3 linked regions of the Pseudoduganella albidiflava genome follow. The protein of the gene in region 3 interacts with the protein of the main gene of each other region in a pairwise test. Links are inferred from orthologs where the notes say so. Each region holds a gene or a part of one and is shown on either strand. Other genes may lie near its edges. The genes, in order: nth, EYF70_RS23950 and aceE.

Region 1 (3,131 bases), 4.7 Mb from region 3 along the record:
TTTCCCGTTCCGGCGTGCGCCAGACAGCAAGGAAGCCGGCATAGCGGCTGTCGTTCAAGCCCAGGTCCATCGCGCGCTTCCACGGGAAGTAATCGATCCGGGCCGTGTAGCCGAGGCGGTCGAGGGTGGCGCGCAGGATCGCGCCGGACAGGCCGTCGTCGGGCAAGGCATCGCTGACGAACGGCGGCCATTCCTCGGCGGCGAAGCGGATGGTCTGGGGCGTTTGCGCCGCGGCCGAAGTGAACACGGCGGCAGCCGCGCCGCCGAGCACGCAATGCAGCATGCGGCCCGGCGCGGCGGACCGTGCAGAGGCCAGCACGGCGGCCAGCATCCGGGCCGCGGTGTGAGCCAGCGCTCGGCGCACGCTCATGCGCGGATCGTTTTCATGACGGGCGGTGTTGCTTGTTCCATGTTCGCATGCTCCCACAAGGCGGCGGCAAAGCCAAGCGGAGCCTGCGCGCACGTCCCGGCCCGCTGCACGATGCGGCGCGAATGAAGGATAATGCGTCTTTGCTGTTGTTAGCGCATCCTGGCTGCCATCGTGACCCAACCGACTTCCCTTGCCGACCGTATCGAAGACGTCTTGCCGCAGACGCAGTGCACGAAATGCGGCTATGCCGGCTGCCGGCCGTACGCGGAAGCGATCGCGGCGGGCGAGGCGCGCATCAACCAGTGCCCGCCGGGCGGCGCCGAAGGCGTCGTGCGGCTGTCGGCCGTTACCGGGCTTCCCGTCATCCCGCTCAATCTCGAGAACGGGCTGGAACGGCCGCGTGCCGTCGCCTTCATCGACGAAGCCCTGTGCATCGGCTGCACGCTGTGCATCCAGGCATGCCCGGTCGACGCGATCATGGGCGCGGCCAAGCAGATGCACACGATCATCCCCGAACTGTGCACGGGTTGCGACCTGTGCGTGAAGCCGTGCCCGGTCGACTGCATCGTGATGTACCCGGTGACCGAGGCCACCGGCTGGGATGCCTGGTCGCAGTCCGCCGCGGACGCCGCGCGCGACCGCCACGATTTCCGCATCGCCCGCCTGAAGCGCGAGCGCGAGGAAAACGATGCGCGGCTGGCTGCCAAGGCCCAGGCCAAGATGGCGGCGGTCGACAACCTGGCCCCAGAAAACGCCGCCGAACTGGCCGAGAAAGAGCGCAAGCGGGCCATCATCGCCGCCGCGATGGAACGCGCCCGCCTGAAGGCCGAAGCGGCCAGGGCCGCCGCGGCGCAGGAAAACAAACCGGAACAATGAACGCAGCCAAACGCCACGAAATCTTTCGCCGCCTGCGCGAAGCCACCCCCCACCCCACCACCGAGCTCGAATACACGACCCCGTTCGAACTGCTGATCGCCGTGCTGCTGTCGGCGCAGGCGACGGACGTGGGCGTCAACAAGGCGACCCGCAAGCTGTACCCGGTGGCGAACACGCCGCAGGCGATCCTCGACCTGGGCCTCGACGGACTGGTGCCGTACATCCAGACCATCGGCCTGTTCAACACCAAGGCCAAGAACGTGATGGCCACCTGCAAGATCCTCGTCGAGCAGCATGGCGGCGAGGTGCCGCGCGACCGCGAGGCGCTGGAGGCGCTGCCCGGCGTGGGCCGCAAGACCGCCAACGTGGTGCTGAACACCGCGTTCGGCGAGCCGACGATCGCCGTCGACACGCACATCTTCCGGGTAGCGAACCGCACCAATCTCGCGCCGGGCAAGACAGTGGACATCGTCGAGCAGAAGCTGCTGAAGTTCGTGCCGAAGGAATTTTTGCAGGATGCCCACCACTGGCTGATCCTGCATGGCCGCTACACGTGCGTGGCGCGCAAGCCGCAGTGCTGGAATTGCATGATCGTGGATCTGTGCGAGTACAAGCCGAAGACGGCGGCACCGGCGGTGGTTTGATTTTGAGGGGAATGGCGGAGTGCCGTACCGTCCCGTCAGTCGTTGGCAGTGGAGCACTGGGGTCTGTCCCCGACAGTCGTTGCCTTGAACGTAACCGCGAGCGTTGATCAAGGGGACTGACCCCGGTTTTTGCCAGTGTTGCGATGACGCCGGCAAACACCGGGGTCAGTCCCCTCGATAGAAGCCGCGTACAAAGCTTTCGGCCAACGACTGGCGGGGACAGACCCCAGCGGCTCGACCGTCAGCGACTGGCGGGGCGGTACGGCGCTCCGGCAGACCCCTTGGCCGCGGGCCAGCGAAGTCCGACACCAGCGCTCATCCCTACAGCAGCACCAGATTATCCCGATGAATCAGCTCCCGACCTTCGAGGAAGCCGAGGATGCTCTCGATCTCCGCCGACGGCTTGCGCAGGATGCGCCGTGCTTCGCCGCTCGTGTAGTTGGTGATGCCGCGGGCGATGGGAACACCCTTTTCGCTGATGCAGGTGATGACGGCGCCGCGCCCGAATTCGCCGCGCACTTCCAGCACGCCGATCGGCAGCAGCGACTTGCCTTCGCGTGACAGCTTCTCGACGGCGCCGGCATCGATGACGACCTGGCCCAGCGTGTGCAGGTGATCGGCCATCCACTGCTTGCGCGCGGTGAGGTGGCCGGTCTGCGCCTGCAGTTCGGTGCCGATCGCCTCGCCGGAAGCCAGGCGCGTCAGCACGCCTTCCTCGCGGCCGAAGGCGATCACCGTGTGCGCGCCGGACTTGGCGGCGCGTTTCGCGGCGAGGATCTTGGTCAGCATGCCGCCGCGGCCCAGGCTCGACCCGGCGCCGCCGGCCATCGCTTCCAGCTGCGCATCGCCGGCGATGCCGTTGGTGATCAGGAAGGCTGCCGGGTCCTTGCGCGGGTCCGCCGAGAACAGGCCGCGCTGGTCGGTCAGGATGATCAGCACATCGGCCTCGATCAGGTTGGCGACCAGCGCGCCCAGCGTGTCGTTGTCGCCGAACTTGATCTCGTCGGTGACGACCGTGTCGTTCTCGTTGATGATCGGCACCACGCCCAGCGACAGCAGGGTGGTCAGCGTGGAGCGCGCGTTCAGGTAGCGTTCGCGGTCGGCCAGGTCGGCATGTGTCAGCAGCACCTGCGCGGTGCCGATGCCATGCGCGCGGAAGCTCGTTTCATAGATTTGCGCGAGGCCCATCTGGCCCACGGCGGCGCAGGCCTGCAACTCGTGGACATCGGTGGGGCGGTGCT
Region 2 (3,112 bases), 4.9 Mb from region 3 along the record:
CGACCGTGAAGTACGGGATGATCTTGGCCAGCAGGATTTCCACCGGCCGCACCGGCGTGACGAACAGCGCCTCCAGCGTGCCGCGCTCCCATTCGCGCGCCATCACCAGCGCCGTCAGGAAGGCGCCGACCAGCGTCATGATCAGCACGATCAGGCCCGGCACCAGGTACCAGGTGCTGGTATTGGCCGCGTTGAACCACATGCGCTGCTCGATGGTGACGGCACCGTTGGACGATATGACGGGCAATACTTCGGCAGCCAGCGCCGGGCCGCCTTCGCGGTCGAGCCGCCGCTGCGGCCACTGCGCCAGCGCGCCCGTGATGTAGTTGGCGATGATGGCCGCGCGGCTGGCTTCCGCGCCGTGGACGATCAGCTGGATGGCTGCGCCACCGGCACCCAGACGCGCGGAGAAATCGGCCGGCACGCGCACGATCGCATCCGCTTCGCGCCGTTCCAGCAAGGCCACGGCGTCGTGCATCGATGCGACGAACACGGGGCGGAACGCGCCGGACAGCCGCAGTCCCGCCACCGCGTCGTAGGCGGCGGGGGAGGCGTCGTCGAGCACCACCGCGACCGGCGCATCCTTCACGTCCAGCGACATGCCGTAGCCGAAGATCAGGATCAGCACGATGGGCAGGGCGATGCCGATCGCCAAGTTGCTGGCGTCGCGCAGCAACTGGCGGAATTCCTTGCGGGTCAGCGCCGCCAGGCGGCGGACGAAACCCCGGCTGCCGTTCATGTCGTGCATGCGCGGCTCCTTTCGACAATGGCGATGAAGGCCTGTTCCATCGTGGCGGCGCCGCCGGCCTGTTCGCGCACTTCGCCGGGCGTGCCCAATGCCAGCAGCCTGCCGGCATCCTGGATGGCGACGCGGTCGCAGTATTCCGCTTCTTCCATGAAGTGCGTGGTGACGATGGTGGTGACGCCGGCCAGCGCCAGCGCCGTGATGCGGCGCCAGAAGGCGCGCCGGGCCAGCGGATCGGCACCGCTGGTGGGTTCGTCGAGGAACAGGATGGCCGGTTCATGCAGCAGGGCGGCCGCCATCGCCAGCCGCTGGCGGAAGCCACCCGGCAGGCTGCCGGCCGGTGCGGCGGCCTGGCCGTGCAGGCCGAACTCGTCCAGCATCCGGGCCGTGCGCTGCCTGAGGCGCTCGCCCCGCAAGCCATACGCGCCGCCGAAGAAGGCCAGGTTCTCGGCCACGGTCAGGTTGCCGTACAGCGCGAATTTCTGCGCCACGTAGCCGATATTGCGCCGCGCCTGCGCACGGGCGGCGCGCAGGTCCACCCCGGCCACGCGGAGGGTGCCGCCGCTGGCCGGCAGCAGGCCGCACAGCATCCGGAACGTGGTGGTCTTGCCGGCGCCGTTCGGTCCCAGCAAGCCGAAGATCTCGCCGCGGCGCACGTCGAAGCTGGTCTTGTCGACCGCGGTGAAGTCGCCGAAGCGGCGCTCCAGGTCGCGCACTTCGATCACCGGGGCATGCCCGCCGTTGCTGTCGCTATCGCCGTGACTGCTGGTGCCCGCGACAGGCGCGGCAAGCGTGGCCGTGTCCGCGGCCGGCGACGCTTCCCCGCCGCCGCCGCGCAGCAGCAGCATGAAGCCATCCTCCAGCCGGGGCGGTACCGGCACGGCACCGGCGCCGCCGAGCAGTCGCTCGAGCGAGCCCGGAGGAGCATCCTCACGCAGGATCATGCGCACCTGCCCGCCCTGCGGCACCGCGTCCACCACGGTCGCCCGCGCATCGAGCAGGCGCGCCTGGAGCGCGCGGGCGCCGCCATCGGCCGGCGTGGCAAGGAAGGTGCGCCCGTCCGCCCGGCTGCGCAGTTCCCGGGGCGTGCCGGAAGCCAGCAGGCGGCCTTCATGCAACACGTGCACGGTGGCGCAGCGCTCCGCTTCGTCCAGGTAGGCAGTGCTGGCGATGACGGTCAGCGCTTCGTTGTCGACCAGTTCCTGCACGATGCGCCACAGTTCCCGGCGCGACAGGGGATCGACCCCCACGGTGGGCTCGTCCAGCAGCAGCAGCTCGGGCGAGCGCACCAGCGTGCAGGCCAGCCCCAGCTTCTGCTTCATGCCGCCGGACAGCTTGCCGGCCGGGCGTGCCGTGAAGCGCCGCAGGTCCATCATGTCCAGCAGGCGCTCGAAGCGTTCGCGGCGCGCCCGGGCCGGCACACCGTGCAGGTCGGCATACAGGTCGAGGTTTTCCTGCACGGACAAGTCTTCGTACAGGCCGAAACGCTGCGGCATGTAGCTGATCCTGTCCTGCACGCGTTGCGGCTGGGCGGCGACGTCGATGCCCAGCACGGTCACCGTGCCCGCATCGGGCGCCAGCAAGCCCGCGACGATGCGCAGCAGCGTCGTCTTGCCGGCGCCATCGGGGCCCACCAGGGCGGTCAGCGCACCGCGCGGCACCGCGAGGGAAATGTCGCGCAGCGCGGCGGTGGCGCCGAAGCGCTTTTGCAGGCCGCTGATTGCCAGCACGGGGTCCATGGTCAGCGGCGCGCGTCGATGTGCACGGTGGCGGGCATGCCCAGGCGCAGCCGGTCGGCCCGGTCGTCCGCCAGCACGCGCACTTCGTAGACCAGCGCGGTGCGCAGTTCTTCGGTCTGCACCGTCTTCGGCGTGAATTCCGCCACGGAAGAGATGTAGCCCACGCGGCCCGGCAGCGGCTGGCCCGGCTGGCTGTCGATCGCGATGCTGGCGGCCATGCCCGGGCGGATGCGGCCCAGGTCCGCTTCGGCGATCCAGGCACGCACCCATTTCGGATCGGCGATGGCCAGCGTGTACACCGGGCGCTGGGGCGAGGCCATGTCGCCCGGTTCCATCAGCCGTGACCGCACGATCGCATCCACCGGGGCGGTGAGCCGCGCTTCGGCCATTTGCCGCTCCATCAGGGCAATGTCGGCCCGCGCCGCATTCAACTGCGCCTGTGCCTCCGCCACCTCTTCCTCGCGGGCGCCGGCCTGCACCAGCTGCTGTGCCTTGCGCATGCTTTCCAGGCGGGCCGCGGCCGTGCGGGCACTGGCCTGGGCGGCGTCGAGATCCTGCTGGCTGACGGCGCGCCCATTGGACTCGCGCCACGTGGCGCGCAGGCGCTCCAGCTGGCGTTGCGCCAGGT
Region 3 (3,411 bases):
CGATGAGTTGGGCAGACATGGTGATGGACTAAGGTGGGATGAAAGACCGTCATTATAAAGGCGCGTTGCGCCGCGCTGGGGCTTCATGCAGTCCATTGCCGGCGCCGCAGCCGGATCGGTCGCTGCCAGGTAACCATGCACGCGTTGGGGTGGCCTTTGGCGGTGGAACCAAAAGCAGTTTGAACGTGCTCATAAAAGTGATTTTTTGATCACGGAAACTGATTGGGAACTGCGCATTTATGCGGCATTGCAGCATTTCCACATAGGGAAATTTCACATTATAAAAACAGCTTTCGTATTTTGAAAAAGGCTAAATTCACTGTTAGAATCTCCGCACTTTGTAAAAGTCTTGGTAAATAATCACCCCTCGCGTCCGCCACGATCACCGGATCGGTTCGGGCCAATCACTCAGGAGACTAGATAGATGTCAGCTCAACTTGACCAGGTCACGGCCCAAACCGCCAACGATCCGGACGCACTGGAAACCAAGGAATGGCTCGAGGCACTCGAGGCTGTATTGCAGAATGAAGGGCCGGAACGCGCCCAGTACCTGATGGAGCGCCTGGTCGACCTGGCGCGCCGCCGCGGCGCCGACATCCCGTTCTCCGCCAATACCGCGTATGTGAACACCATCCCCGCCGACGTGGGCGCGCACTGCCCGGGCAACCTGGAATACGAAGAGCGCCTGCGCTCGTGGATGCGCTGGAACGCGATGGCGATGGTGGTGCGCGCCAACCGTGCCGATGGCGACCTGGGTGGCCACCTGTCCTCGTTCGCTTCGCTGGCGAACATGCTGGGCATCGGCTTCAACCACTTCTGGAAAGCCGCGAGCGAAGAGCACGGCGGCGACCTGCTGTACATCCAGGGCCACTCGTCGCCCGGCGTGTACGCGCGCGCCTACCTGGAAGGCCGCCTGACCGAAGACCAGCTGATCAACTTCCGCAAGGAAGTCGACGGCCGTGGCCTGTCGTCGTATCCGCACCCGAAACTGATGCCGGACTTCTGGCAGTTCCCCACCGTGTCGATGGGCCTGGGCCCGCTGATGGCGATCTACCAGGCGCGCTTCCTGAAGTACCTGCACGCGCGCGGCATCGCCAACACCGACGGCCGCAAGGTCTGGGCCTTCTGCGGCGACGGCGAGATGGACGAGCCGGAATCGCTGGGCGCGATCGGCATGGCCGCCCGTGAAATGCTGGACAACCTGGTCATCGTCGTCAACTGCAACCTGCAGCGCCTGGACGGCCCGGTGCGCGGCAACGGCAAGATCATCCAGGAGCTGGAAGGCGAATTCCGCGGCGCCGGCTGGAACGTCGTGAAAGTCATCTGGGGCCCGGGCTGGGACGAGCTGCTGGCCAAGGACAAGGAAGGCATCCTGCAGCGCGTGATGATGGAAACGCTGGACGGCGAATACCAGAACTACAAGGCCAAGGATGGCGCCTACGTGCGCAAGCACTTCTTCGGCAAGCATCCGAAGCTGCTGGAAATGGTCGCCAACATGAGCGACGACGACATCTGGCGCCTGACCCGCGGCGGCCACGACCCGCACAAGATCTACGCCGCGTTCAAGGTGGCGCAGGAAGCCCAGGGCAAGCCGACCGTGCTGCTGGTGAAGACCGTCAAGGGCTACGGCATGGGCAAGTCCGGCGAGGCGCGCAACACCGCCCACCAGACCAAGAAGCTGGACGACGAGGCGATCCGCGAAATGCGCGACCGTTTCAACATTCCTATCCCGGACGACAAGCTGGCCGAGATCCCGTTCTTCAAGCCGTCCGACGACGCGCCTGAAATGAAGTACCTGCACGAGCGCCGCAAGGCCCTGGGTGGCTACCTGCCGGCGCGCCGCATGAAGGCCGATGAAACGCTGGTCGTGCCGCCGCTGGAAGCGTTCAAGAACGTGCTGGAGCCGACCGCGGAAGGCCGCGAAATCTCGACGACCCAGTCGTTCGTGCGCATCATCACCGCGCTGCTGCGCGACCAGAGCCTGGGCCCGCGCGTGGTGCCGATCCTGGTCGACGAATCGCGTACCTTCGGCATGGAAGGCCTGTTCCGCCAGATCGGCATCTTCAACCAGCAGGGGCAGCTGTACGAGCCGGTCGACAAGGACCAGGTGATGTACTACCGCGAAGACAAGGCCGGCCAGATCCTGCAGGAAGGCATCAACGAAGCGGGCGGCATGAGCTCGTGGATCGCGGCGGCCACGTCGTACTCGACCAACAACCGCGTGATGATCCCGTTCTTCACGTACTACTCGATGTTCGGCATGCAGCGCGTGGGCGACCTGGCCTGGGCGGCGGGCGACATGCGTGCCCGCGGCTTCATGATGGGCGGCACCGCCGGCCGTACCACGCTGAACGGCGAAGGCCTGCAGCACGAGGATGGCCACAGCCACCTGTTCGCCGCGGCGATCCCGAACTGCCTGCCGTACGACCCGACCTTCGGCCACGAGCTGGCGGTGATCATCCATGACGGCCTGCGCCGCATGGTGACGGAACAGGAAGACGTGTTCTACTACATCACCATCATGAACGAGAACTACGCTCATCCGGGCCTGAAGGCTGGCCAGGAAGAGGGCATCCTGAAGGGCATGTACCTGCTGCAGGAAGGCGCCGCGAACGCCGGCCAGCGCGTGCAGCTGATCGGCTCGGGCACGATCCTGCGCGAGTCCATCTTCGCCGCCGAGCTGCTGGAGAAGGACTGGGGCATCGCCGCCGACGTGTGGTCCGCGCCGTCGCTGACGCTGGTGGCGCGCGACGGCCAGGATGCCGAGCGCTGGAACCTCGTCAATCCGACCAAGGAACAGCGCGTGCCGTACGTCACCGGCCTGCTGAAGGATACGCAGGGCCCGATCATCGCCACGACCGACTACATGCGCCTGTACGCCGAGCAGATCCGCGCCTTCATGCCGAAGGACCGCACCTACCGCGTGCTGGGCACCGACGGCTTCGGCCGCTCGGACAGCCGCGCCAAGCTGCGCGAGTTCTTCGAGGTGAACCGTTACTACATCACGGTTGCCGCGCTCCGTTCGCTGGCCGACGAGGGCAAGATCGACCTCGCCGTGGTGGAACAGGCTGTCGTGAAATATGGCCTGAACCCGAACAAGCCCAATCCGGTGACCCAATAACGAGAATACGGAGCAAACGCTATGAGCATTGTGGAAGTCAAAGTCCCGGATATCGGTGATTTCAAGGAAGTCGAGGTCATCGAGCTGATGGTGAAGGTCGGCGACACGATCAAGGTCGACCAGTCGCTGATCACCGTTGAATCGGACAAGGCATCGATGGAGATTCCATCGTCGTCGGCCGGGGTCATCAAGGAAATCAAGGTCAAGGTCGGCGACAAGGTCGCCGAGGGTTCGCTGCTGTTGCTGGTCGAAGCCGAGGGTGCGGCCGCCGCTGCTCCGGCTCCCGCCGC

Evidence for each region.
Region 1: the proteins of aceE (region 3) and nth interact in binary tests that used the Escherichia coli proteins (3 or more experiments, as listed by UniProt). The link is inferred for Pseudoduganella albidiflava from one-to-one orthologs.
Region 2: the proteins of aceE (region 3) and EYF70_RS23950 interact in binary tests that used the Escherichia coli proteins (3 or more experiments, as listed by UniProt). The link is inferred for Pseudoduganella albidiflava from one-to-one orthologs.

What each region holds. Positions count from the first base shown.
Region 1 is NZ_CP036401.1:5,572,746-5,575,876, forward strand. What follows is about bases 88-3,066. They hold nth (endonuclease III), read left to right. Parts: upstream 88-1,242; coding sequence 1,243-1,890; downstream 1,891-3,066. Other genes in these bases: EYF70_RS23065 (substrate-binding periplasmic protein), read right to left, coding at 88-370; rsxB (electron transport complex subunit RsxB), read left to right, coding at 542-1,246; proB (glutamate 5-kinase), read right to left, coding at 2,212-3,066. In the rest of the region: more of EYF70_RS23065, read right to left, coding at 1-87; more of proB, read right to left, coding at 3,067-3,131. UniProt on the Escherichia coli protein: DNA repair enzyme that has both DNA N-glycosylase activity and AP-lyase activity. The DNA N-glycosylase activity releases various damaged pyrimidines from DNA by cleaving the N-glycosidic bond, leaving an AP (apurinic/apyrimidinic) site.
Region 2 is NZ_CP036401.1:5,777,351-5,780,462, reverse strand. Bases 111-3,070 are described here. They hold EYF70_RS23950 (ATP-binding cassette domain-containing protein), read right to left. Parts: upstream 2,485-3,070; coding sequence 736-2,484; downstream 111-735. Other genes in these bases: EYF70_RS23945 (HlyD family secretion protein), read right to left, coding at 2,487-3,070; EYF70_RS23955 (ABC transporter permease), read right to left, coding at 111-748. Also shown: more of EYF70_RS23955, read right to left, coding at 1-110; more of EYF70_RS23945, read right to left, coding at 3,071-3,112. UniProt on the Escherichia coli protein: Part of the ABC transporter complex YbhFSR that could be involved in efflux of cefoperazone. Probably responsible for energy coupling to the transport system.
Region 3 is NZ_CP036401.1:906,609-910,019, forward strand. Bases 63-3,321 are described here. They hold aceE (pyruvate dehydrogenase (acetyl-transferring), homodimeric type), read left to right. Parts: upstream 63-424; coding sequence 425-3,121; downstream 3,122-3,321. Other genes in these bases: aceF (dihydrolipoyllysine-residue acetyltransferase), read left to right, coding at 3,143-3,321. In the rest of the region: bifunctional methylenetetrahydrofolate dehydrogenase/methenyltetrahydrofolate cyclohydrolase FolD, read right to left, coding at 1-19; more of aceF, read left to right, coding at 3,322-3,411. UniProt on the Escherichia coli protein: Component of the pyruvate dehydrogenase (PDH) complex, that catalyzes the overall conversion of pyruvate to acetyl-CoA and CO(2).